One region of the Streptomyces mabaensis genome, then DNA from elsewhere that is predicted to be linked to it. Evidence: predicted binding sites of a transcription regulator. Region 1 holds the regulator's gene; the other holds the start of a gene.
What was found. Region 1 encodes HspR, which represses chaperone genes until heat shock. Its sites were predicted from a motif close to TTGAGNNNNNNNNNCTCAA; they were not measured.
Positions count from the first base shown of each region.

Region 1 (10,236 bases):
AGGCGAGTGGTCGCGTAGGCGAGTACGAGAGGGCCCCGGCTGGGTTGTTCAGCCGGGGCCCTCTCGTTGTTCTCCTGGTTCCGCGTTCCGCGCGCCGAAGGCTCAGATGGTGCCCAGCTTGATGATCGACAGCAGCGCGATCAGCTGGATCGCGGACGCGCCCAGCGCCTTCGGCCACGGCAGGTCGTGCGACCTGCTCACCATCGACGTGAACAGGGCGCCGGCCGCGAGCCAGGTCACCCAGCCCAGCACCTGCACCAGCGTGTTCTCGCCGCCCAGGAAGATCGCGAAGACCAGCCGGGGCGCGTCGGTGATCGACATGATCAGCATGGAGAGCCCGACGGTCGGCTGCCACGCGCCGTCACCGCCCAGCTGCCGGGCGAGCGTGTGCGTGACGGCGCCCAGGATCAGGCCGCAGATGACGAAGCCGACGCCGGCCGACAGGACGATCGGGATGGCGTTCGACAGCGTTGCGTTGATCGCCTCCTCGCGGGCGTCGTCGAGGCCGAAGACCGCGAGCAGCCCGTAGAGGAACGTGACGATCAGCGCCGGGCCCCACACCGCGTGGTCGCGCATCTGCCAGAAGGTCGCCGACGGCCGCAGCACGATGCCGCTCAGCAGCTGCTTCCAGTGCAGGCGCGGCCCGGCCGGCGGGGCCGAGGTCTGCCCGGCGCGGTAGGTGGAGCCGTCGCCGTAGGGGTCCTCGTTGATGCTGAAGGCCCGGGTGTGACCGGGGTTGTTGGCGTACGGGTCCCCGTGCTGCGGCTGCTGGTACGGGTCGCCGAAGTACTCCGGCTCGCCGTGCCGCTGCTGCCGCCCCTGCTGCGGGTGCTGCTGACCGCCGGCGTAGCCGCCGCCCGACTGCGGCCACTGCGGCGGCGCGCCGCCGCCGTACTGGGGCGGCGCGGCCTGGCCGCCGTACGGCGGCGGAGGCGCCTGCTGCCCGTACGGCTGCTGCTGCGGGGGTTGTTGTTGCGGTGAGCGGTTGTCCCGGCCACGTCCGATCCTGAATCCAGCCACCATTCGAACGTACCTGGTCCGGCGGGGCCCGGTGACGGTCGGCCGGAACACGTGGGGGTTTGCTGCCGAGCTGTGACATCCCCTAGGGGATGCCCGGGAGGGGAATCGGGAGGGGAATACGGCGTACGAACCGCGTGCGGTACGCCCCGTGCGGAGCGTCGCGTACGACAGAACGGCCGGTCCTGCCCCCGAGGCAGATCCGGCCGTTCTGTCCTATGCGGTTCCGTCGCATGCGGTGCGTACGGTCTACTTCACCGGCGCCGATTCCGATTCGGATTCCGATTCCGACGCCGGCTTCGGGTCCGAATCCGACTCCGGGGCCGGGTCCGGCGCCGCCTCCGGCTCGTCCGAGCCGGCCGGGTCCACCGGCGTCCGTACCGAGTCGAGCAGCAGCTGCGCGACGTCGACGACCTGGAGCGATTCCTTGGCCGCCCCGTCGTTCTTCTTGCCGTTCACGGAGTCCGTGAGCATGACGAGGCAGAACGGGCAGGCGGTGGAGACGATGTCCGGGTTGAGGGCCAGGGCCTCGTCGACGCGCTCGGTGTTGATGCGCTTGCCGATCCGCTCCTCCATCCACATGCGCGCGCCGCCGGCGCCGCAGCAGAAGCCGCGTTCCTTGTGGCGGTGCATCTCCTGCTGGCGCAGGCCGGGGACGGCGGACATGATCTCGCGCGGCGGCGTGTAGACCTTGTTGTGGCGGCCCAGGTAGCAGGGGTCGTGGTACGTGATGAGGCCCTCGACCGGGGTCACCGGGATCAGCCTGCCCTCGTCGATGAGGTGCTGGAGCAGCTGGGTGTGGTGGATGACCTCGTACTCGCCGCCGATCTGCGGGTACTCGTTCGCGATGGTGTTGAAGCAGTGCGGGCAGGTCGCGACGATCTTCTTCTTGGACTTCTCGACCGTGACGCCCTCGTCCTCGTCCTCGCCGAAGGCCATGTTCAGCATCGCCACGTTCTCCTGGCCGAGCTGCTGGAACAGCGGCTCGTTGCCCAGGCGGCGGGCCGAGTCACCGGTGCACTTCTCGTCGCCGCCCATGATCGCGAACTTCACGCCCGCGATGTGCAGCAGCTCCGCGAAGGCCTTGGTGGTCTTCTTGGCGCGGTCCTCCAGGGCGCCGGCGCAGCCGACCCAGTACAGGTAGTCGACCTCGGAGAGGTCCTCGACGTCCTTGCCGACGATCGGGACCTCGAAGTCGACCTCCTTGGTCCACTCCACCCGCTGCTTCTTGGCCAGCCCCCAGGGGTTGCCCTTCTTCTCCAGGTTCTTGAGCATCGTCCCGGCCTCGGACGGGAACGCGCTCTCGATCATCACCTGGTAGCGGCGCATGTCGACGATGTGGTCGATGTGCTCGATGTCGACCGGGCACTGCTCCACGCACGCACCGCAGGTCGTGCAGGACCACAGCACGTCCGGGTCGATGACGCCGTTCTCCTCCAGCGTCCCGATCAGCGGGCGCTCGGCCTCCGCCAGTGCCGCGGCCGGGACATCGGCGAGGGCCTCGGCCGAGGCCTTCTCCTCGCCCTCCATCGTCTTGCCGCCGCCGGCCAGCAGGTACGGGGCCTTGGCGTGCGCGTGGTCGCGCAGCGACATGATCAGGAGCTTGGGCGAGAGGGGCTTGCCGGTGTTCCAGGCGGGGCACTGCGACTGGCAGCGGCCGCACTCGGTACAGGTGGAGAAGTCGAGGATGCCCTTCCAGGAGAACTGCTCGACCTGGGAGACGCCGAAGACGTCGTCCTCGCCCGGGTCCTCGAAGTCGATCTCCTTGCCGCCGCTCGTCATCGGCTGGAGCGCGCCCAGCGCGGTGGAGCCGTCGGCGTTCCGCTTGAACCAGATGTTCGGGAAGCCGAGGAAGCGGTGCCAGGCGACACCCATGTTGGTGTTGAGCGAGACCGTGATCATCCAGATCAGCGAGGTGCCGATCTTGATCATCGCGGTGAAGTAGATCAGCGTCTGGAGGGTCGGGACGCTCAGGCCCTCGAAGGCCAGGACGAGCGGGTACGAGACGAAGTACGCGGCCTCGTAGCCCTCGATGTGGTGGATCGCACCCTCCAGGCCCCGCAGCGCCAGGATGGCCAGGCCGATGGTGAGGATGACGTACTCGACGAAGTACGCCTGCCAGGCCTTGGAGCCGGCGAAGCGTGACTTGCGGCCGGCCCGGGAGGGCAGGCTGAGCAGCCGGATCACCATCAGCACGAGAATGCCCACCACGGTCATCAGGCCGATGAACTCGATGTACATCTCGAACGGCAGGAAGCCGCCGATGACCGGCAGTACCCAGTCGGCCTGGAACAGCTGGCCGTACGCCTGCGCCAGGGTGGGCGGCAGGGTCAGGAAGCCGATGGCGACGAACCAGTGCGCGAACCCGACGATGCCCCACCGGTTCATCCGGGTGTGGCCGAGGAACTCCTTGGCCAGGGTGATCGTGCGCTGCTTGGGGTTGTCGGTGCGGCTGCCCGCGGGCACCGGCTGGCCGAGCTTGACGAACCGGTAGATCTGCGCGACGGCTCGGGCGATGAGCGCAACGCCGACCACCGTCAGGACCAGCGACACGATGATCGCGGCGAGTTGCATGGTGGCTCCTCGGGCCTGCGAGGGAGGGTGGGCAATCAGTAATTACTAAGCGGTAACTTAATCAGTCCGAGTTGAGATTACCCACTTATGCCGCCGCACTGTAGCCGCGCACGCGGTGATCTGTGTCGCTCAGGCAACCCTGAGTCGGCCGCGGCGCAGCCGCAGGGCGGCGGGGACGGTACGGGCAAGGATCGCGAGATCCATCCCGAGCCAGTGGTGCTCGATGTAGTGCAGGTCCAGCAGGGGCATCTCCTCCCACGGGAGATCGGAGCGCGCACTCACCTGCCACAGGCCGGTGAGGCCCGGGCGTACCGACAGCCGGTACGCCGTGGACTCGGGGTGCCTGGCGGGCAGCGGCCGCGGGCCGACCAGTGACATCTGGCCCCGCAACACGTTGACCAGCTGCGGGAGTTCGTCTAGGGCGAGCCGGTCCAGCAGTGGCCCGAGCGCGGTCGAGACGGTACGGAACCGCAGCGTCTCGAACGGCCGGCCGTGCAGCCCGGCCACCGCCCGCCGGGTGAAGGCGGGGCCGGCCGAGGTGGCGACGAGGGCGGCGGTGAGCAGGAGGAGCAGCGGCGCCAGGGCGAGGAGCAGGACCAGGCTGCCCGCCAGGTCCAGCGCTCGCTTGGCTGCCATGTGCCGCATCCTCTCCCTGGCCCCGCCCGCGTCCCCGGCCCGTCCGGTCGGGTGCCGCCGGGTTACGCCGGGTTCTTTCCCGACATTGCCCGACTTGATGCGAAACGGCCGGGTGCGACGCGCGCGGCCCTGCGGCCCGTAACCGGGCGCGAGAGCGCTGTATGAGCGGGATAAAGGCCAGAGAGTTGAGTCACCCCGACTCACGTACGTTGACTCATCGGGATCCGTCATGCATCCTTGAGCCTGTTCCACTCAAGTCAGCTGGAGGAATTGAAATGGCACGTGCGGTCGGCATCGACCTGGGCACGACTAACTCCGTCGTCAGCGTTCTCGAAGGCGGCGAGCCCACCGTCATCACCAACGCCGAGGGTGCCAGGACCACGCCGTCCGTCGTCGCCTTCGCCAAGAACGGCGAGGTGCTCGTCGGCGAGGTCGCGAAGCGTCAGGCGGTCACAAACGTCGACAGGACCATCCGGTCGGTCAAGCGCCACATGGGCACCGACTGGAAGATCAACCTGGACGGCAAGGACTTCAACCCGCAGCAGATGAGCGCCTTCATCCTGCAGAAGCTGAAGCGCGACGCCGAGGCCTACCTGGGCGAGAAGGTCGTCGACGCGGTCATCACCGTCCCGGCGTACTTCAACGACTCCGAGCGCCAGGCCACCAAGGAGGCCGGCGAGATCGCGGGCCTGAACGTCCTGCGCATCGTCAACGAGCCGACGGCCGCCGCTCTCGCCTACGGGCTGGAGAAGGACGACCAGACGATTCTCGTCTTCGACCTCGGTGGCGGCACCTTCGACGTCTCCCTGCTGGAGATCGGTGACGGCGTCGTCGAGGTGAAGGCCACCAACGGTGACAACCACCTCGGTGGTGACGACTGGGACCAGCGTGTCGTCGACTACCTGGTGAAGCAGTTCGCCAACGGCCACGGCGTGGACCTGTCCAAGGACAAGATGGCTCTCCAGCGCCTCCGCGAGGCCGCGGAGAAGGCGAAGATCGAGCTGTCGTCCTCGACCGAGACCACGATCAACCTGCCCTACATCACGGCCTCCGCCGAGGGCCCGCTGCACCTGGACGAGAAGCTCACCCGCGCCCAGTTCCAGCAGCTCACCTCGGACCTCCTGGACCGCTGCAAGACCCCGTTCCACAACGTCATCAAGGACGCCGGCATCCAGCTGTCCGAGATCGACCACGTGGTCCTGGTCGGCGGCTCGACCCGGATGCCTGCCGTCGCGGAGCTCGTCAAGGAGCTGACCGGCGGCCAGGACGCCAACAAGGGCGTCAACCCGGACGAGGTCGTCGCCATCGGCGCCGCGCTGCAGGCCGGTGTGCTCAAGGGCGAGGTCAAGGACGTCCTGCTGCTCGACGTCACCCCGCTGTCCCTCGGCATCGAGACCAAGGGCGGCATCATGACCAAGCTCATCGAGCGCAACACCACGATCCCGACCAAGCGCTCCGAGATCTTCACGACGGCCGAGGACAACCAGCCGTCCGTGCAGATCCAGGTCTACCAGGGCGAGCGCGAGATCGCGGCGTACAACAAGAAGCTCGGGATGTTCGAGCTGACCGGTCTGCCGCCGGCCCCGCGTGGCGTGCCGCAGATCGAGGTCGCCTTCGACATCGACGCCAACGGCATCATGCACGTCGGAGCCAAGGACCTCGGCACCGGTAAGGAGCAGCGGATGACCGTCACCGGCGGCTCGGCGCTGCCGAAGGACGACATCGACCGCATGATGCGCGAGGCCGAGCAGTACGCGGACGAGGACCACAAGCGCCGCGAGGCCGCCGAGACCCTCAACCAGGCCGAGAGCCTCGTCTACCAGACCGAGAAGTTCCTCAAGGACAACGAGGACAAGGTCCCGGGTGACGTGAAGACCGAGGTCGAGACCGCCGTCGAAGAGCTGAAGGAGAAGCTCAAGGGCGAGGACACGGCCGAGATCCGCACCGCCACCGAGAAGGTCGCCGCGGTCAGCCAGAAGCTGGGCCAGGCCATGTACGCCAACGCCCAGGCGGAGGGTGCCGGCGCCGAGGCCCCGGGTCCCGACGGAGCCGGTCACGCCAAGGCCGCCGACGACGACGTGGTGGACGCCGAGATCGTCGACGACGAGAAGGCCGAGGAGCGCAAGGGTGGTGCCGCGTGACGGAGGAGACCCCGGGTTTCGACGAGAAGCCTGACGTCCCCTCCGGCGCCACCCCCGAAGACGCCGCGCCGCAGTCCGCCGAACCCGACTCCTCCTCCGAGGAGGCGGGTCCGGCGGCCCCGGCCGGGGACCTGCAGGAAGTTGCCCTGACCGCGCAGCTGGACCAGGTGCGTACGGCGCTCAACGAGCGCACGGCGGACCTGCAGCGGCTGCAGGCGGAGTACCAGAACTACCGCCGTCGGGTGGAGCGGGACCGGGTCACGGTCAAGGAGGTCGCCGTCGCGAACCTCCTGAGCGAACTCCTCCCCGTACTCGACGACATCGGCCGCGCCCGTGATCACGGCGAGCTGCTGGGTGGTTTCAAGTCGGTGGCCGAATCCCTGGAGACGGTCGCCGCGAAGATGGGTCTGCAGCAGTTCGGCAAGGAGGGCGAGCCCTTCGACCCGACGATCCACGAAGCCCTGATGCACTCGTACGCGCCGGACGTCACGGAGACGACCTGCGTCGCGATCCTGCAGCCGGGGTATCGCATCGGCGAGCGGACCATCCGCCCCGCGCGTGTCGCGGTGGCCGAGCCCCAGCCGGGGGCGCAGGCCGCGAAGGCGGACGACGACGAGGAGAACGGTGGCCCGGACGAGGGCTGACGTCAGTAGGAGCAGGAAGGAGGGACGCCGGGGATGAACACCAAGGACTTCGTCGAGAAGGACTACTACAAGGTCCTCGGCGTCCCGAAGGACGCCACCGAGGCCGAGATCAAGAAGGCGTACCGGAAGCTCGCCCGCGAGTTCCACCCGGACGCCAACAAGGGTGACGTCAAGGCCGAGGAGCGCTTCAAGGAGATCTCCGAGGCGAACGACATCCTCGGCGACCCGAAGAAGCGCAAGGAGTACGACGAGGCTCGCGCGCTCTTCGGCAACGGCGGCTTCCGTCCGGGTCCCGGCGGGGCCGGCGGCAACTTCAACTTCGACCTGGGCGACCTCTTCGGCGGCGCCCAGGCCGGGGGAGCGGGCGCCGGCGGCTTCGGCGGCGGCCTCGGGGACGTCTTCGGCGGCCTGTTCAACCGGGGCGGACCGGGTACGCGTACGCAGCCGCGCCGCGGCCAGGACATCGAGTCCGAGGTGACGCTCAGCTTCACCGAGGCCGTCGACGGGGCCACGGTCCCGCTGCGGATGACCAGCCAGGCGCCCTGCAAGGCGTGTTCCGGCACCGGCGACAAGAACGGCACGCCCCGGGTGTGCCCGACCTGTGTCGGCACCGGGCAGGTCAGCCGGGGCGGCACCGGCTCGTTCTCGCTCACCGACCCGTGCGCGGACTGCAAGGGCCGCGGACTGATCGCCCAGGACGCCTGCGACGTCTGCAAGGGCAGCGGCCGGGCCAAGTCCTCGCGCACCATGCAGGTCCGGATCCCGGCGGGCGTCTCCGACGGCCAGCGGATCCGGCTGCGCGGCAAGGGCTCTCCCGGCGAACGGGGCGGGCCCGCCGGCGACCTCTACGTCGTCGTCCATGTCGGCGCGCACCCGGTCTTCGGCCGCAAGGGCGACAACCTCACGGTGACCGTGCCCGTCACGTATCCGGAGGCGGCGCTCGGCGGCGAGGTGAAGGTGCCGACCCTAGGGGGCCCGCCGGTGACGCTGAAGCTGCCTCCCGGTACGCCCAACGGCCGTACGATGCGGGCGCGCGGCAAGGGAGCGCTGCGCAAGGACGGCACCCGCGGCGACCTGCTGGTCACCGTCGAGGTCGCCGTACCGACGGACCTCGGCGACAAGGCGAAGGAAGCGCTGGAGTCCTATCGCGAGGCGACCGCGGGTGAGGACCCGCGGGCGGAGCTGTTCCAGGCCGCGAAGGGAGCATGAGATGGATCCGCGACGCCGACGTTTTCCCTCGGCAGGGGCATTCGAGCTGACCGACGAGTCCCCGGTGTACGTCATCTCGGTGGCCGCCCAGCTTTCCGGGCTGCACCCGCAGACGCTGCGTCAGTACGACCGGCTGGGGCTGGTCTCACCGGACCGTACGGCCGGGCGGGGACGCCGCTACTCGGCCCGCGACATCGAGCTGCTGCGCACCGTCCAGCAGTTGTCGCAGGACGAGGGCATCAACCTCGCGGGCATCAAGCGGATCATCGAACTGGAGAACCAGGTCGCCGCGCTCCAGCAGCGCGTCGCCGAACTCTCGGCCGCGGTCGAGGGCGCGGCGGTCGCGATGCAGCAGCGCGAGGCCCAGGTCCACGCGTCGTACCGGCGCGACCTGGTCCCGTACCAGGAGGCGCAGCAGACGAGCGCGCTGGTGGTGTGGCGGCCGAAGCGGCCGGCGGACTGACCGCGTACGCCTGACAGCGCATCACACCGCTTCACACCGCAACGCACACGGAACGGCCCCGCACGCAGGAGCGTGCGGGGCCGGTCGCGTTGACGGCGGGTCAGCCGCGCGGCGCCCAGACCGTGTTGAGCTTGCTCTGGTAGTAGAGCGGCGTCAGGCCGAGGACGAAGGACAGGACCAGGCCTACGGCGCCCGAGCAGTCCGCGGTGACGCCGGCGGCGCGCTGCGCCTGGGCGATGCGGGAGCCGGTCTTCACGATGGACACGAACGGCGGGACGATCAGGCAGACGCCGAGGGTCACGGCGACCACGGCCATGCCGGGCTTGACCTCGATCGTCGGGTCGATCTGCTTCACCTGCTTGTTGACCTTGTAGTACCAGAACAGCCAGTAGATACCGAGGGTCACCAGGGTGAGCAGCCAGGTGCCGACCGGGCTGGAGGGCGAGCCGGCGGGCGCGGACGTACGTACGTCGGTGGACATGAGTGTTCCCCACATGCTTGGTGTGCTTCCTGCCGCGCGCCTCGGCTGAACCGCCCCACGCGCAACGAGGAATGAGTGTGATGCCTGTGTTGCCCATGTGCCTCGTGTGGTGAGTGAGGCGATGGGCCTACGGAGCGTATGGGTTCTGGCACCCCCTGGGGCCTGCGCGGGCATTACGAGTTCATTACAACGCGCATTCCGGGCTTCCGAGCGGGGCCGGTCAGTGGCAGTCGTCCCCGAGGATCCCCGACTGCGCGATGAGAAAGCCGAGCTGGGCCCGGCTGCCGCTGCCCAATGCGGCGGCCAGCTTGGCGATATGGGCCCGGCAGGTCCGTACGTTCATCCCGAGCCGGCGCGCGATCGCCTCGTCCACATGGCCCTCGATGAGGAGCTTGGCGATGGAGCGCTGGACTCCGGAGATCCCTTCGGGAGTGTGGTCGTACGACACGCTCTCGGTGAGCGGGGTGGCGCGCCGCCACAACTGCTCGAAGACCTTGATCAGGTACTGGACCAGGCCGGGATGCCGGAGTTCGAGGGCGACTTGCTGGTCGTCGCGCGCGGGGATGAAGGCGACCGTCTGGTCGCAGATGATGAGCCGCTCGATGAGCTCTTCGAGCGTGCGGATCTCCACCCGGCCGCCGGCGATGCGGTCCACGTACGCCATGGTCCCCTGGCTGTGCCGGACGGTGTGCTGGTAGAGCGTGCGCATGCGGACCCCGCGGTCGAGCAGCGGGCTGTCCCGCTCCAGGGCCTGGCTGAGCACGTGTTCGGTGCGGCGGCCGCCGGGCTGGACGGTGAGCATCTCGGTGTGGCACTCGGCGGTGGCGAGGTTGAGCGCCGCATTGATCCGGTTGTGTCCCTCCAGCACCGTGATCGCGTGCGTGGGCGCCGGACTCAGGGCGCTGATGGCCATGAACGGCTCAAAGCATTCGGTCAGTTCGACGGAATGTCGCCGACGGTCCTGAATTTCGCGCTCGATGGGGTGCAGTCGCTGCGCCAGCGCGACCGAAGGCGGCACCGCCCGGAGCCAGTTCGGGTCGTCGGGGTCGGGGTGCAGTAGTGCAAACTCCA
Region 1 is NZ_JBSOPZ010000036.1:37,972-48,207, forward strand. It holds gene ACWV17_RS27285 (phosphoribosyltransferase) at 1-2, shown strand, start outside; gene ACWV17_RS27290 (Yip1 family protein) at 103-1,020, opposite strand; gene ACWV17_RS27295 (heterodisulfide reductase-related iron-sulfur binding cluster) at 1,267-3,591, opposite strand; gene ACWV17_RS27300 (sugar transferase) at 3,721-4,227, opposite strand; gene dnaK (molecular chaperone DnaK) at 4,503-6,368, shown strand; gene grpE (nucleotide exchange factor GrpE) at 6,365-7,012, shown strand; gene dnaJ (molecular chaperone DnaJ) at 7,046-8,221, shown strand; gene ACWV17_RS27320 (heat shock protein transcriptional repressor HspR) at 8,223-8,684, shown strand; gene ACWV17_RS27325 (DUF4234 domain-containing protein) at 8,785-9,165, opposite strand; gene ACWV17_RS27330 (helix-turn-helix transcriptional regulator) at 9,386-10,236, opposite strand, start outside.

Region 2 (10,236 bases), on a different contig from region 1:
AGCGCGTACCCGGCCGCGACACACAGCACGAGCGGGCTCACGGCGACGAGGCACTGGGCGAGGGACGCACGGGCTGCGGACGCCCGGAGTTCGGCGGTGCCGCGACGCCGTTCCCGGCCACCGTGCCAGCAGCCGCAGGCGACCGCCAGCGGGCCGCCGATCAGGGCGGTCGCCGCGTGGAGCATGGCCTGCGTCTCGCCCCAGCTGCCCTGCCACCGGCCCGCCTTGGCGAAGAGCGCGACCAGGAGCATGGCGGCCATGGCGAGACCGGCCCACGGGGCCAGGCTCCGGCGCAGCTCGGCGCGGAAGGGGTGGCCGGTTCGGGCGAGCCGGGCGGGGGGAGTCGCGGACGCGGCGGCCTCGGGGACGTCCGGAGACTGCGTGGCCGTCATCTGGCCGCCTCCATGCGATGCGCGCGCAGCGCGGCGGTGTACCCGCGCTCGATCGGGTTGTCGCCCAGGCCTGGGCTGCCCTCGCCGCCCTCGCCGATGGCGGCGAGCTCCCGGGGCGTGCCCCGGTACGCGACCCGGCCCGACTCCAGGAGCGTCACGTCCGTGCAGGCCGTCGCCACGTCCTCCACCAGATGGGTGGATACGACCACCGTGGCATCGGTGCCCAACTCCCGGAGCAGCGCTCTGAACTCGACCCGCTGCTCCGGATCGAGACCAGCGGTCGGTTCGTCGAGCAGCAGGACGTCCGGGTCGTTGACGATCGCCTGCGCGATACCCAGCCGCCGTACCATCCCGCCCGACAGCGACCTCACCTTCGCGTCGATACGGTCGGCGAGCCCCACCCGCCGCACCACGCGCTCCACCGCTTCCGGTGTCCCCGCGGCAGGCATCTCCTTCAGCCACGCGACGTACGCGACGAACTCGCGCACCGTGAACCCCGGGTAGTACCCGAACTCCTGCGGCAGATAGCCCAGCCTGCGCCGCACTTCGGAGCGCTCCCGGTGCCCGGAGACATCGCTGCCGAGCAGCTCCACCCGTCCCGACGACGCCCGCGCGACCGTCGCCAGCACCCGGATCAGCGACGTCTTGCCCGCGCCGTTCGGCCCGAGCAGCCCGTGCACGCCGGTGCCGAAGCCCAGGTCGACGGCGTCCAGTGCGCTGGTCCCGCGGTGCCGGACCGTCAGCCCGGTCACCCGTACCCGTTGCGTACTCACACTCTCTCCAGAGGGTCGAACGTCAGGAAGTCGAAGGAATGGCGGCGCACGGCGAGCAGCCCCGCGCACACCACCGCGGCGGCCGCCCAAGCGCCCTGTGCCGCCGCGCCCGACAGATAAGGCGCGAGGTCCGCCACCAGGCCGGGCGACGGCGTCGCCGCGGCAGGCATCACGACGGCGAGCGTCCAGCCGCTGCCGACGGCCGCGGCCGCCGTACGGCAGCCGACGAACGAGCCGAGGGCCAGCGCGGCCAGCGTCAGGGCGAGCCCGGGAAGCAGCCACGCCGCCGCCCCCGGCACCCCCGCTGCCGCCGGGACGACGGCGCCCGCGGCCGTCAGCAGCGGCACGCTCACCGCGAGGACCGCGGCCGCCCGGGTCAGCAGGAGCCGCAGGCCGCCCGACGGGGTGGCGGCGCTGATCTCGTACATCGGGTCGGTGTGCCTGCCGTACGAGAGGGCCACCCCGGCGAGCGGCAGCACCGGAGCCACCGCGAGCAGCAGCGGCCGCGCCCCCGCGAACCCCGCGCCGTACGCCAGCCCGACCGCCCCCGCGGCCACCAGCACCACCGCCACCAGCCAGGCCCCCCGCAACGCCGGCCCGGCGGCCCACAGCAGTCGCCCCGGCCGCAGTCGCCCCGGCAGCGGCACGGGTGGCGTCCGCTCCGGCAGCGACGGCACCAGCGACGCGGCCGGGGCCACCGCGGAAAGCACCGCCGCCCGTACGTCGTCCAGCCGCGGTCCCGCCCCACCCGACCGGACGGCAGCCGACACCCGGGCGGCGCAACTCCCACACACCTCCACGTGCTTCTCCAGCGACCACGCGTCCGTCTCCGTCGCGGACCCCGCCGCGTACCGGGCGGCCAACGCGGCGCTCACGTGCCAGGTCGTCGTCATGCCGTGCCTCCCAACGGTTCGTTCCGCACGGCCAGCTGCTCCAGGGCCGCGCGCAGCTCACGGCGGGCCCGCACGGCCCGGGACTTGACCGTGCCCTCCGGCAGGCCGAGGAGGCGGGCCGCCTCACGGGTCGTCAGGCCGTCGACCACCGTGGCCCGCAGCACTTCCCGCAGTTCGGGCGAGATCCGGTCGAGGGCCGCACCCACCTCGCCGTACTCCAGCCCGGCCAGCACCCGTTCCTCCGCGGACGGCGCGGTCGCCGCCGGTTCGTACTCCGCGCGCTCCGCCCGCACCGCGCGTTCGGTACGGGCCCGCGCCCGCTGCGCGTCGACCAGCCGCCGCGCCGCGATCACCCACAGCCAGCCACCCGCCTCTTCGCCGTGGTGCGACCCGGCCGAGCGCCATGCCGTCACGAACGTGTCCTGGAGGACCTCCCGTACGGTCTCGTCATCTCCGCACCGCCGCGTCAGCCTTGCGTGCAGCCAGCCGGCGTGCCGGTCGTAGAGCGTGGCCAGCGCGCTCGTGTCGCCCTGGGCGACGGCGCGCAGCAGGGCGCCGTCGTCCCGGTCTCCCCCCGTGGGGCGCATCAGTCTCACGCTTCTCTATCGCGCGGCGGGCCGGTATTGGTTCACCGGCCGCGTTCGCGTCCCGTGGGGGCGTCCTACGGCAGCGGGACTGCCGCAAGGACCTTGCGGAGGGCGGGCGGTGGCGTGGGGTCGCTCGTCACGACCTCGTAGCCCTCGTACCGGATGGCGTAGACGAAGGCGTCCGGCACCGGCTGTCCCGTCGAGACGCGGGGCAGATGCGGGATGTCCGCCTCCTTCAGGGCCGTACGGAGCGCGCGCAGTTCGGCGGGCGTCAGCCGGCCCGCGTCGGCGCTCTTGCCGCCGGTCAGCGTCGTGTAGCTGCCGTCGTCGTTGACCAGCACGCTTTCGTGCCGCCCTGCGATGCCGCCGGTCACGGTCACGGTGACCAGGCGCTCGTCCTCGGACGGGGTGGCCGACGGCTCGGGGGTGGCGGAGGCCGTCGCCGGCTCCGGTGCGGGCGACGAGGCCGCCGGCAGGTCCGGCGTCGCCTGTGCCGGTGTCCCGCCTCCGCCCGCGGTGCAGCCCGCCAGCAGCAGGGCCGCCGCGGCCGGCAGCCCGGTCGTCCACCCGGTCCGTCTCATGCGGTGAGCATGCCGGATCGCGCGTGTGTACGGGAGATGGCGGGGGTGATCGCTCAGAGCGAACGGCGGTGAGGGAACATCCCGGCGCGCACAAGCATTGAGTCCGTACAGCTCAACTTCACTGCCGAAGGGAAGATCATGGCTTCGACGTCCGCATCACTCACCCTCCCCGTGCTGCCGCTCGACGACGAGGTCGTGCTGCCCGGCATGGTCGTGCCTCTGGATCTCTCCGACAACGAGGTACGGGCCGCGGTCGAGGCCGCGCAAGCCGCGGCCCGCGCCGGAGGTAAACCCAAGGTGCTGCTGGTGCCCCGTGTCGACGGGACGTACGCCGCGACCGGCGTGCTCGGCACCGTCGAGCAGGTCGGCCGACTGTCCGACGGCGACCCCGGGGCCCTGATCCGGGGCCGCAGCCGCGTGAAGGTCGGGGCGGGGACGACCGGTCCCGGCGCGGCCCTGTGGATCGAGGGCACCCCGGTGGACGAGTCCGTCCCCGATCCGCAGCCCGGGTCGGTCGCCGAACTCGTCAAGGAGTACAAGGCACTCGCCACCAGCTGGCTGAAGAAGCGCGGCGCGTGGCAGGTCGTGGACCGCGTGCAGCAGATCGACGGCGTTTCCGCCCTCGCCGACAACTCCGGCTACTCGCCCTTCCTGACGCTGGAGCAGAAGGTCGAACTGCTGGAGACCGCCGACCCGGTGGCCCGGCTCAAGCTCGCCGTCAAGTGGCTGAGCGAGCACCTCGCCGAACAGGAGGTCGCCGAGTCCATCGCCAAGGACGTACAGGACGGCGTGGACAAGCAGCAGCGCGAGTTCCTGCTACGCCGGCAGCTGGAGGCCGTACGCAAGGAACTCGCCGAGCTGAACGGCGACCCGGAGGACGAGACCGACGACTACCGGGCCCGGGTCGAGGCCGCCGACCTGCCCGAGAAGATCCGCGAGGCCGCGCTCAAGGAGGTCGAGAAGCTGGAGCGGTCCAGCGACCAGAGCCCCGAGGGCAGCTGGATCCGGACCTGGCTCGACACGGTCCTCGAACTCCCCTGGAACGAGCGGACCGAGGACGAGTACGACATCCAGGGCGCCAAGGGCATCCTGGACGCCGAGCACGCGGGCCTGCAGGACGTGAAGGAGCGGATCACCGAGTACCTGGCGGTGCGCAAGCGGCGGGCCGACCGGGGACTGGGCGTGGTGGGCGGCCGGCGCGGCGGCGCGGTGCTCGCGTTGGTGGGTCCGCCGGGCGTGGGGAAGACGTCGCTCGGCGAGTCCGTGGCGCACGCGATGGGACGCAAGTTCGTACGGGTGGCGCTCGGCGGCGTCCGTGACGAGGCGGAGATCCGCGGGCACCGGCGTACGTACGTCGGCGCGCTGCCGGGCCGTATCGTCCGCGCCATCAAGGAGGCCGGCTCGATGAACCCGGTCGTGCTGCTCGACGAGATCGACAAGGTCGGATCGGACTTCCGCGGCGACCCGGCGGCGGCGCTGCTGGAGGTGCTGGACCCGGCGCAGAACCACACCTTCCGGGACCACTACCTGGAGGTCGAACTCGACCTGAGCGATGTCGTCTTCCTGGCCACGGCGAACGTCCTGGAGGCCATTCCGGAGGCGCTGCTCGACCGGATGGAACTGGTCCGGCTGGACGGCTACACGGAGGACGAGAAGGTCGTCATCGCCCGCGACCACCTGCTGCCGAGGCAGCTGGAGCGCGCGGGACTGGAGCCGGGCGAGGTGGTGCTGGAGGACTCCGCACTGCGCAGGCTGGCCGGTGAGTACACCCGGGAGGCGGGTGTACGGAACCTGGAGCGCGCCGTGGCCCGCCTGCTGCGGAAGGTGGCGGCGCAGCACGAACTGGGTGAGCAGGAACTGCCGTTCACCGTCGGCGCGGAGCAGCTGCGCAAGCTGATCGGCCGGCCGCACCATGTGCCGGAGTCGGCGCAGGACCCGGCGGAGCGCCGCACGGCGGTGCCCGGGGTGGCCACCGGCCTCGCCGTCACCGGCGCGGGCGGGGACGTCCTCTACGTCGAGGCGTCGCTGGCGGACCCGGAGACGGGCGCGGCCGGTCTGACCCTCACCGGTCAGCTCGGTGACGTCATGAAGGAGTCGGCGCAGATCGCGCTCTCGTTCCTGCGCTCGCACGGCGCGGAGCTGGAACTGCCCGTCGCCGACCTCAAGGACCGGGGCGTGCACATCCACTTCCCGGCCGGCGCGGTCCCGAAGGACGGGCCGAGCGCGGGCGTCACGATGACGACGGCGCTGGCCTCGCTGCTGTCCGGGCGGCAGGTGCGGACGGATGTGGCGATGACGGGTGAGGTGTCACTGACGGGCCGGGTGCTGCCGATCGGCGGCGTGAAGCAGAAGCTGCTGGCCGCGCATCGGGCGGGCATCACGACGGTCGTGATCCCGAAGCGGAACGAACCGGACCTGGACGATGTGCCGGCCGAGATCCTGGACCGGCTGGAGGTCCACCCGGTGACGGATGTCCGCCAGGTCCTGGACCTCGCCCTGTCCCATGCGGAGCGGGAGCGGGAGGTCCCGGCGGCGGCGTAGGGGCGGGGCGCGGGTCTGGCGGGGTGACGGTGCCCGGGGGCGGGAAGTGCACCAAACCCGGGGCCGCCCGGTTTGTGAGTATGGCGGGCCGCCCGGGGGTGCGTTGTGCGGCGAAACCCGGGGCCGCCCGGTTTGTGAGTATGGCGGGCCGGGTCGGACCGTCAAGGGCGCTCCCTTCGGTCGCGTCGCTGCGCGATGGCCTTCGGCCCCCCTTGACCGTCCGCCCCGTCCCGCTGGTGCAGATGAGTGTCGGGCGGCCCCGGGGAGCGGGGCCCCACCTGAGCCCCGGGAGTGGCCGCGCTTTCGTCGGTGACCTCAGCCCGTCCGATGGGGCAAGACACGCACCGGGTTCGGGGGTTGCGGGCCCCGGCTCGGCGGCCGACGGCCGTCTGTTGAGCCGAGACGACGCCCAATCCGAGGTGAGACGAGACCAAGCGGCCGAGGGGGCCCGCAAGTAGGCCATAAACCCCGGCAAATCGGACAGGATTGAGGCTCGGTGGACTCCTCATGGCGCCTGATGTCGCCACACCTCGGCCAGACCGGCCTGACGGCCGCACAGCCGGGGCCAAGCCCCTCCCGGCCTGCCGCACGCGACACCCACCCACCACCCGACAGCCGCCGAGCCCAGGCCGGGCCCATCCCGAGGCGACTGCGCGCCACCACCACCCGGCGGTCGCTTGGCCGGGGCCGGGCCCATCCCGGACCTGTCGCGCCGTCTGCCCCCACCGGCCTGCGGCCGCTGAGCTGGTCGGGCCCATACCGAGGCGACCGCGCACCACCCACCATCCGACAGCCGCTAAGCCGGGGCCAGCCCCCTCCCGGGCCGATTGCGCATCACCCACCATCTGGCGGCCGCTGAGCCGGGGCCGGGCCCACCCCGGAGAGACCGCGCCCCGCAACCACTCACCGGCCTGCGGCCGGGGGCGGGCCCGGGCCAACCGATCAGCAGTCCCGGGGCCCGGCTCCGGGGGCCGCCCCCTCAACAAGCAGTAGCGGTGGAGGGACGGGAGTCCAGGGTGGCCGTAGGCCATCGCGCAGCGACGCGACGAAGGAGCGCCCTTGACGCCCGGCCTGGAGCCGCCATCATCACCGGTCGGGCGGCCCCCCACCCGAACCACCCGCCCCTGGGCACGGATCTCCCCACCCGCCCACCCGCCCACCGGCCCGCGGCCGCTTGGCCGGGGCCGGCCGTCCCCGAGGCGACTGCGCGCCGCCCACCGGCCCGCGGCCCGCTTGGCCGGGGCTGGGCCCATCTCGGGCCTGCCGCGCCCCCTAACCACCCACCACCCACCACCCCCCGGCCCGCGGCCGCTGAGCCGGGGCCGGGCTCGTCCCGGGGCGGCGCTCCCGCGTGCGGATGCCGCCGCTCACCGCGCACCGTGCCGCGCCGTCGTGGGGCGGCTGCCGCTGCGAAATACTGTGCCGTCGGGAAAACAGGGGGAAGCAGGGGGAACCGGAAGGAATGGGAGCAGCTGTGCATGGACCCGGAGACCAGGAGTTCCTCGCGCTGGAGCGGGAGCTGTCTGTCTTCCTCCGGCGTGCCCGCGCATCCTCGGGCGAGATGGCCCGCGAGGTCCATCCCGAGCTGGAGCCCGCCGCGTACGGCCTGCTCGTACGCCTGGAGGAGACCGGCCGTCAGCGGGCCACCGAGCTCGCCGCCTACTTCGGCGTCGGCAAGGCGACCATGAGCCGGCAGCTGCGCGCGCTGGAGGATCTCGGCCTGGTGACGCGCGAGCAGGACCCCGCGGACGGCCGCGCGTTCCTGGTCCGGCTCACCGACGAAGGGCGCGCGCGCTTCCTTCGCGTACGGGACGCGCGGCGCAGCCGGTACATGCGCAAGCTGGCCGGCTGGGACCGCCGCGAGGTGGCCGAACTGGCCCGGCTGCTGAACCAGCTCAACAAGCGCGCCGAGGCGTGAGACCCACCCACCCCCCGCCTACAGCCCCACCCACCCTCCGCCTACAGCTCCGCGTACACCACCGACGCGTCGTCGTGCCGCTTCCACCGCCCGACGGCCCGTCCGCCCGTGTCCGCCTCCTCCAGCGCCCGTACCCGGCCGATCAGGCCGGACGGGCCCTCCTTGCGCAGGACCGCCAGGCAGTCCGCCCAGTCGCCCTCCCCGAAGACGTCCGTCCAGCAGCTCGCGCCGTCGGTCAGCGCCGCGACCGTGCGGACCTCCGTACGCGGCGACACGCCGGTCACCGCGAGCTGCGCCACCGCGGGGTCCGCGGCCGCGGTGAAGAAGCCGCCCTCCGCGTTGCGCAGCGCGTCGATCGCCGCCAGTGAGCGGCGCGTCTCCCGCGGGATACGGCTCAGCCGGTCGTCCGCGATCGCGGTCACCCCGCCGTCCGGCGCCTCCAGCAGCAGGACGCAGTCGCAGAGGACCAGATGCTCGACCCGCTCGGCGTCCCAGCGCGCCACGGCGACGGTTGCCTGAGGCGTACGTACGTGAGAAAGGTCACACGTGTCGCGATGGGCGTCGGCGGTGCGCCTGATTGCCTCCGCGAGGATCTCCCGCAAGGTCAGCTCCCGCCGCGAACCGGACAGTTCGACCAATGCGCCGCCGAGCCGCGCGGTGAACCAGGGCACGTCGTGCACACAGCCGGCGTCGCCCTGTGGAGGTGTCACACCGTCCAGCGCGACCAGCACGCCACCCCGGCCCGAGGCTGGTAGGGCCGCTGATACCCAGTCCTCGTTGGGGCGAGCGGGGTCGCCGGGGACCGAGGCGAGTTCGATGCGCATACGGCAAGTCTGCACGAGCTCTGCATGAGCTCTTCACGACATCGGCCGGACCAAGGTCAATTGGCCCATACCAGCAGGTCAGGCCCGCCTGCGGCTGGAATCAGCCACTCCGGGAAGCTGTGGGCGCGCATCCTGCCAAAGCCCGCCGCGAAGTTTCAACCGGCGTGCCGCACCATCCCCACATCGACCCCTCGATACGGAAGGGGCCGAGTTGTTTGCCAACTCCTGAGTGATGTTCACTCGTTCGGGTGGCCAGGCGGGCGATGCTCGCCCCCCTCCCAAACACACTGGAATGGTCGGAAGCCGTACCGAGGATGTACGAGGGGTGGGGGCGCTTACTTGTTGACCGGCCGTCACCTCGGCCTCACGAGTAGACGAGTCAAGATTGCGAGCACCGGTGCAGAACAAGCGGTCTCGGGGCAACAGCCAAGGCACGGCGGGCACAACGGGCACGGCCGGCACGGCGGGATCCGAGCGCACCGTACGGGTGCGCAGCCGGCTGATCATCGCCGTCGCCGCGGTCGGCATCACCGTCCTCGCGGCAGGCGCCCCCTCCATCGTCACCGCCTCCGCAGAGCTGAACGAGTCGCAGCGGCTGGTCACTCTCGCCCAGCAGAGCCGCCAGACCGTCACCCTCGCGCACTCCCTCGCCGATGAACGGGACGAGGTCGCCGTCTTCATCGCCGCCGGCCGCGGCGGCAGCGCCGCAGACGCAGAAGGCACCGCAGACGCCGAAGGCGCCGAAGGCACCGAGTCGGACGCGGACGACAAGCGGCGGCCGCCCAAGGTCTCCGAGGAGCGCACGGCCCGCGTCGACCGCCAGATCGCCGAGATCACCCCGGACGCCCCCGCCGACCTCCGCCGCGACCTGGAGCGGATCGCCACCGTCCGCGCGGCGGCCCTCACCGGCAAGGGCTCGGCCATCGACGCCCACCAGGCGTACTCCGAGGTCATCGGCGAACTCCTCGGCCTCGCCGGACAGCTCGCCGAGAAGACGCCGCCGCGCGCCGGCGAAGCCCTCGGCACCGCGCGTGCGCTGGTCCCCCTCGGCCAGGCCGTCGAGCAGTCCTCCGCCACCCGCGGGCTGACCCTCGGTGCGCTGGCCGTGCCCCGCGGGGAGGACCCGGAGCCGCAGTACAACCCGGTCACCGGACGCTGGGAGACCGCCGAGAACACCGCCGGGGACGGCGACCGGGACGCGCTCACCGCCATCGCGCAGCAGTCGCGCGTACGCGAACAGGCGGCCCTCGCCGACTTCCGGCGCACCGCCCGGCCCGACGCCCGTGACTCGCTGGCCTCCACCGTCACCGGTCCCGAGGTCAAGACCGCCGAGGACTACCTCGGCCGCCTGACCGACCAGCCGACCCTGTCCAAGAGCGAGCGCAAGCTCGACCGGGAGCGCGTCGACGCCGCGCTCTCCGCCCGGATCGACCGGATGCGCAGCGTCGAGTCGTCCCTCGCCTCCGACCGGGCCGATGCCCTCGCGCAGCTGCGCGACGACGACGTCACCGCCCTGGAGATCCGCATCGGCTTCCTCGCGGTGTGCCTGCTGATCGCCCTGGGTGTCGCCATGGCCGTCGCCCGTACGCTGACCCGCCCGCTGGCGGTCCTGCGGATCGGCGCGGCCCGCCTCGCGGCCTCGGAGTCGCCCGCAACGGAGGAACCGGTCCGGTTCACCGGCCGCAACGACGAGTTCGCCGCGGTCGTACGGTCGATCAACACGCTCC
Region 2 is NZ_JBSOPZ010000051.1:5,925-16,160, reverse strand. It holds gene ACWV17_RS31115 (hypothetical protein) at 1-392, opposite strand, end outside; gene ACWV17_RS31110 (ABC transporter ATP-binding protein) at 389-1,165, opposite strand; gene ACWV17_RS31105 (zf-HC2 domain-containing protein) at 1,162-2,058, opposite strand; gene ACWV17_RS31100 (RNA polymerase sigma factor) at 2,055-2,645, opposite strand; gene ACWV17_RS31095 (hypothetical protein) at 2,720-3,226, opposite strand; gene lon (endopeptidase La) at 3,365-5,767, shown strand; gene ACWV17_RS31085 (MarR family winged helix-turn-helix transcriptional regulator) at 7,230-7,685, shown strand; gene ACWV17_RS31080 (hypothetical protein) at 7,727-8,509, opposite strand; gene ACWV17_RS31075 (nitrate- and nitrite sensing domain-containing protein) at 8,907-10,236, shown strand, end outside.
Region 2: the regulator HspR is predicted to act here: its motif matches at 3,324-3,342, upstream of lon (endopeptidase La).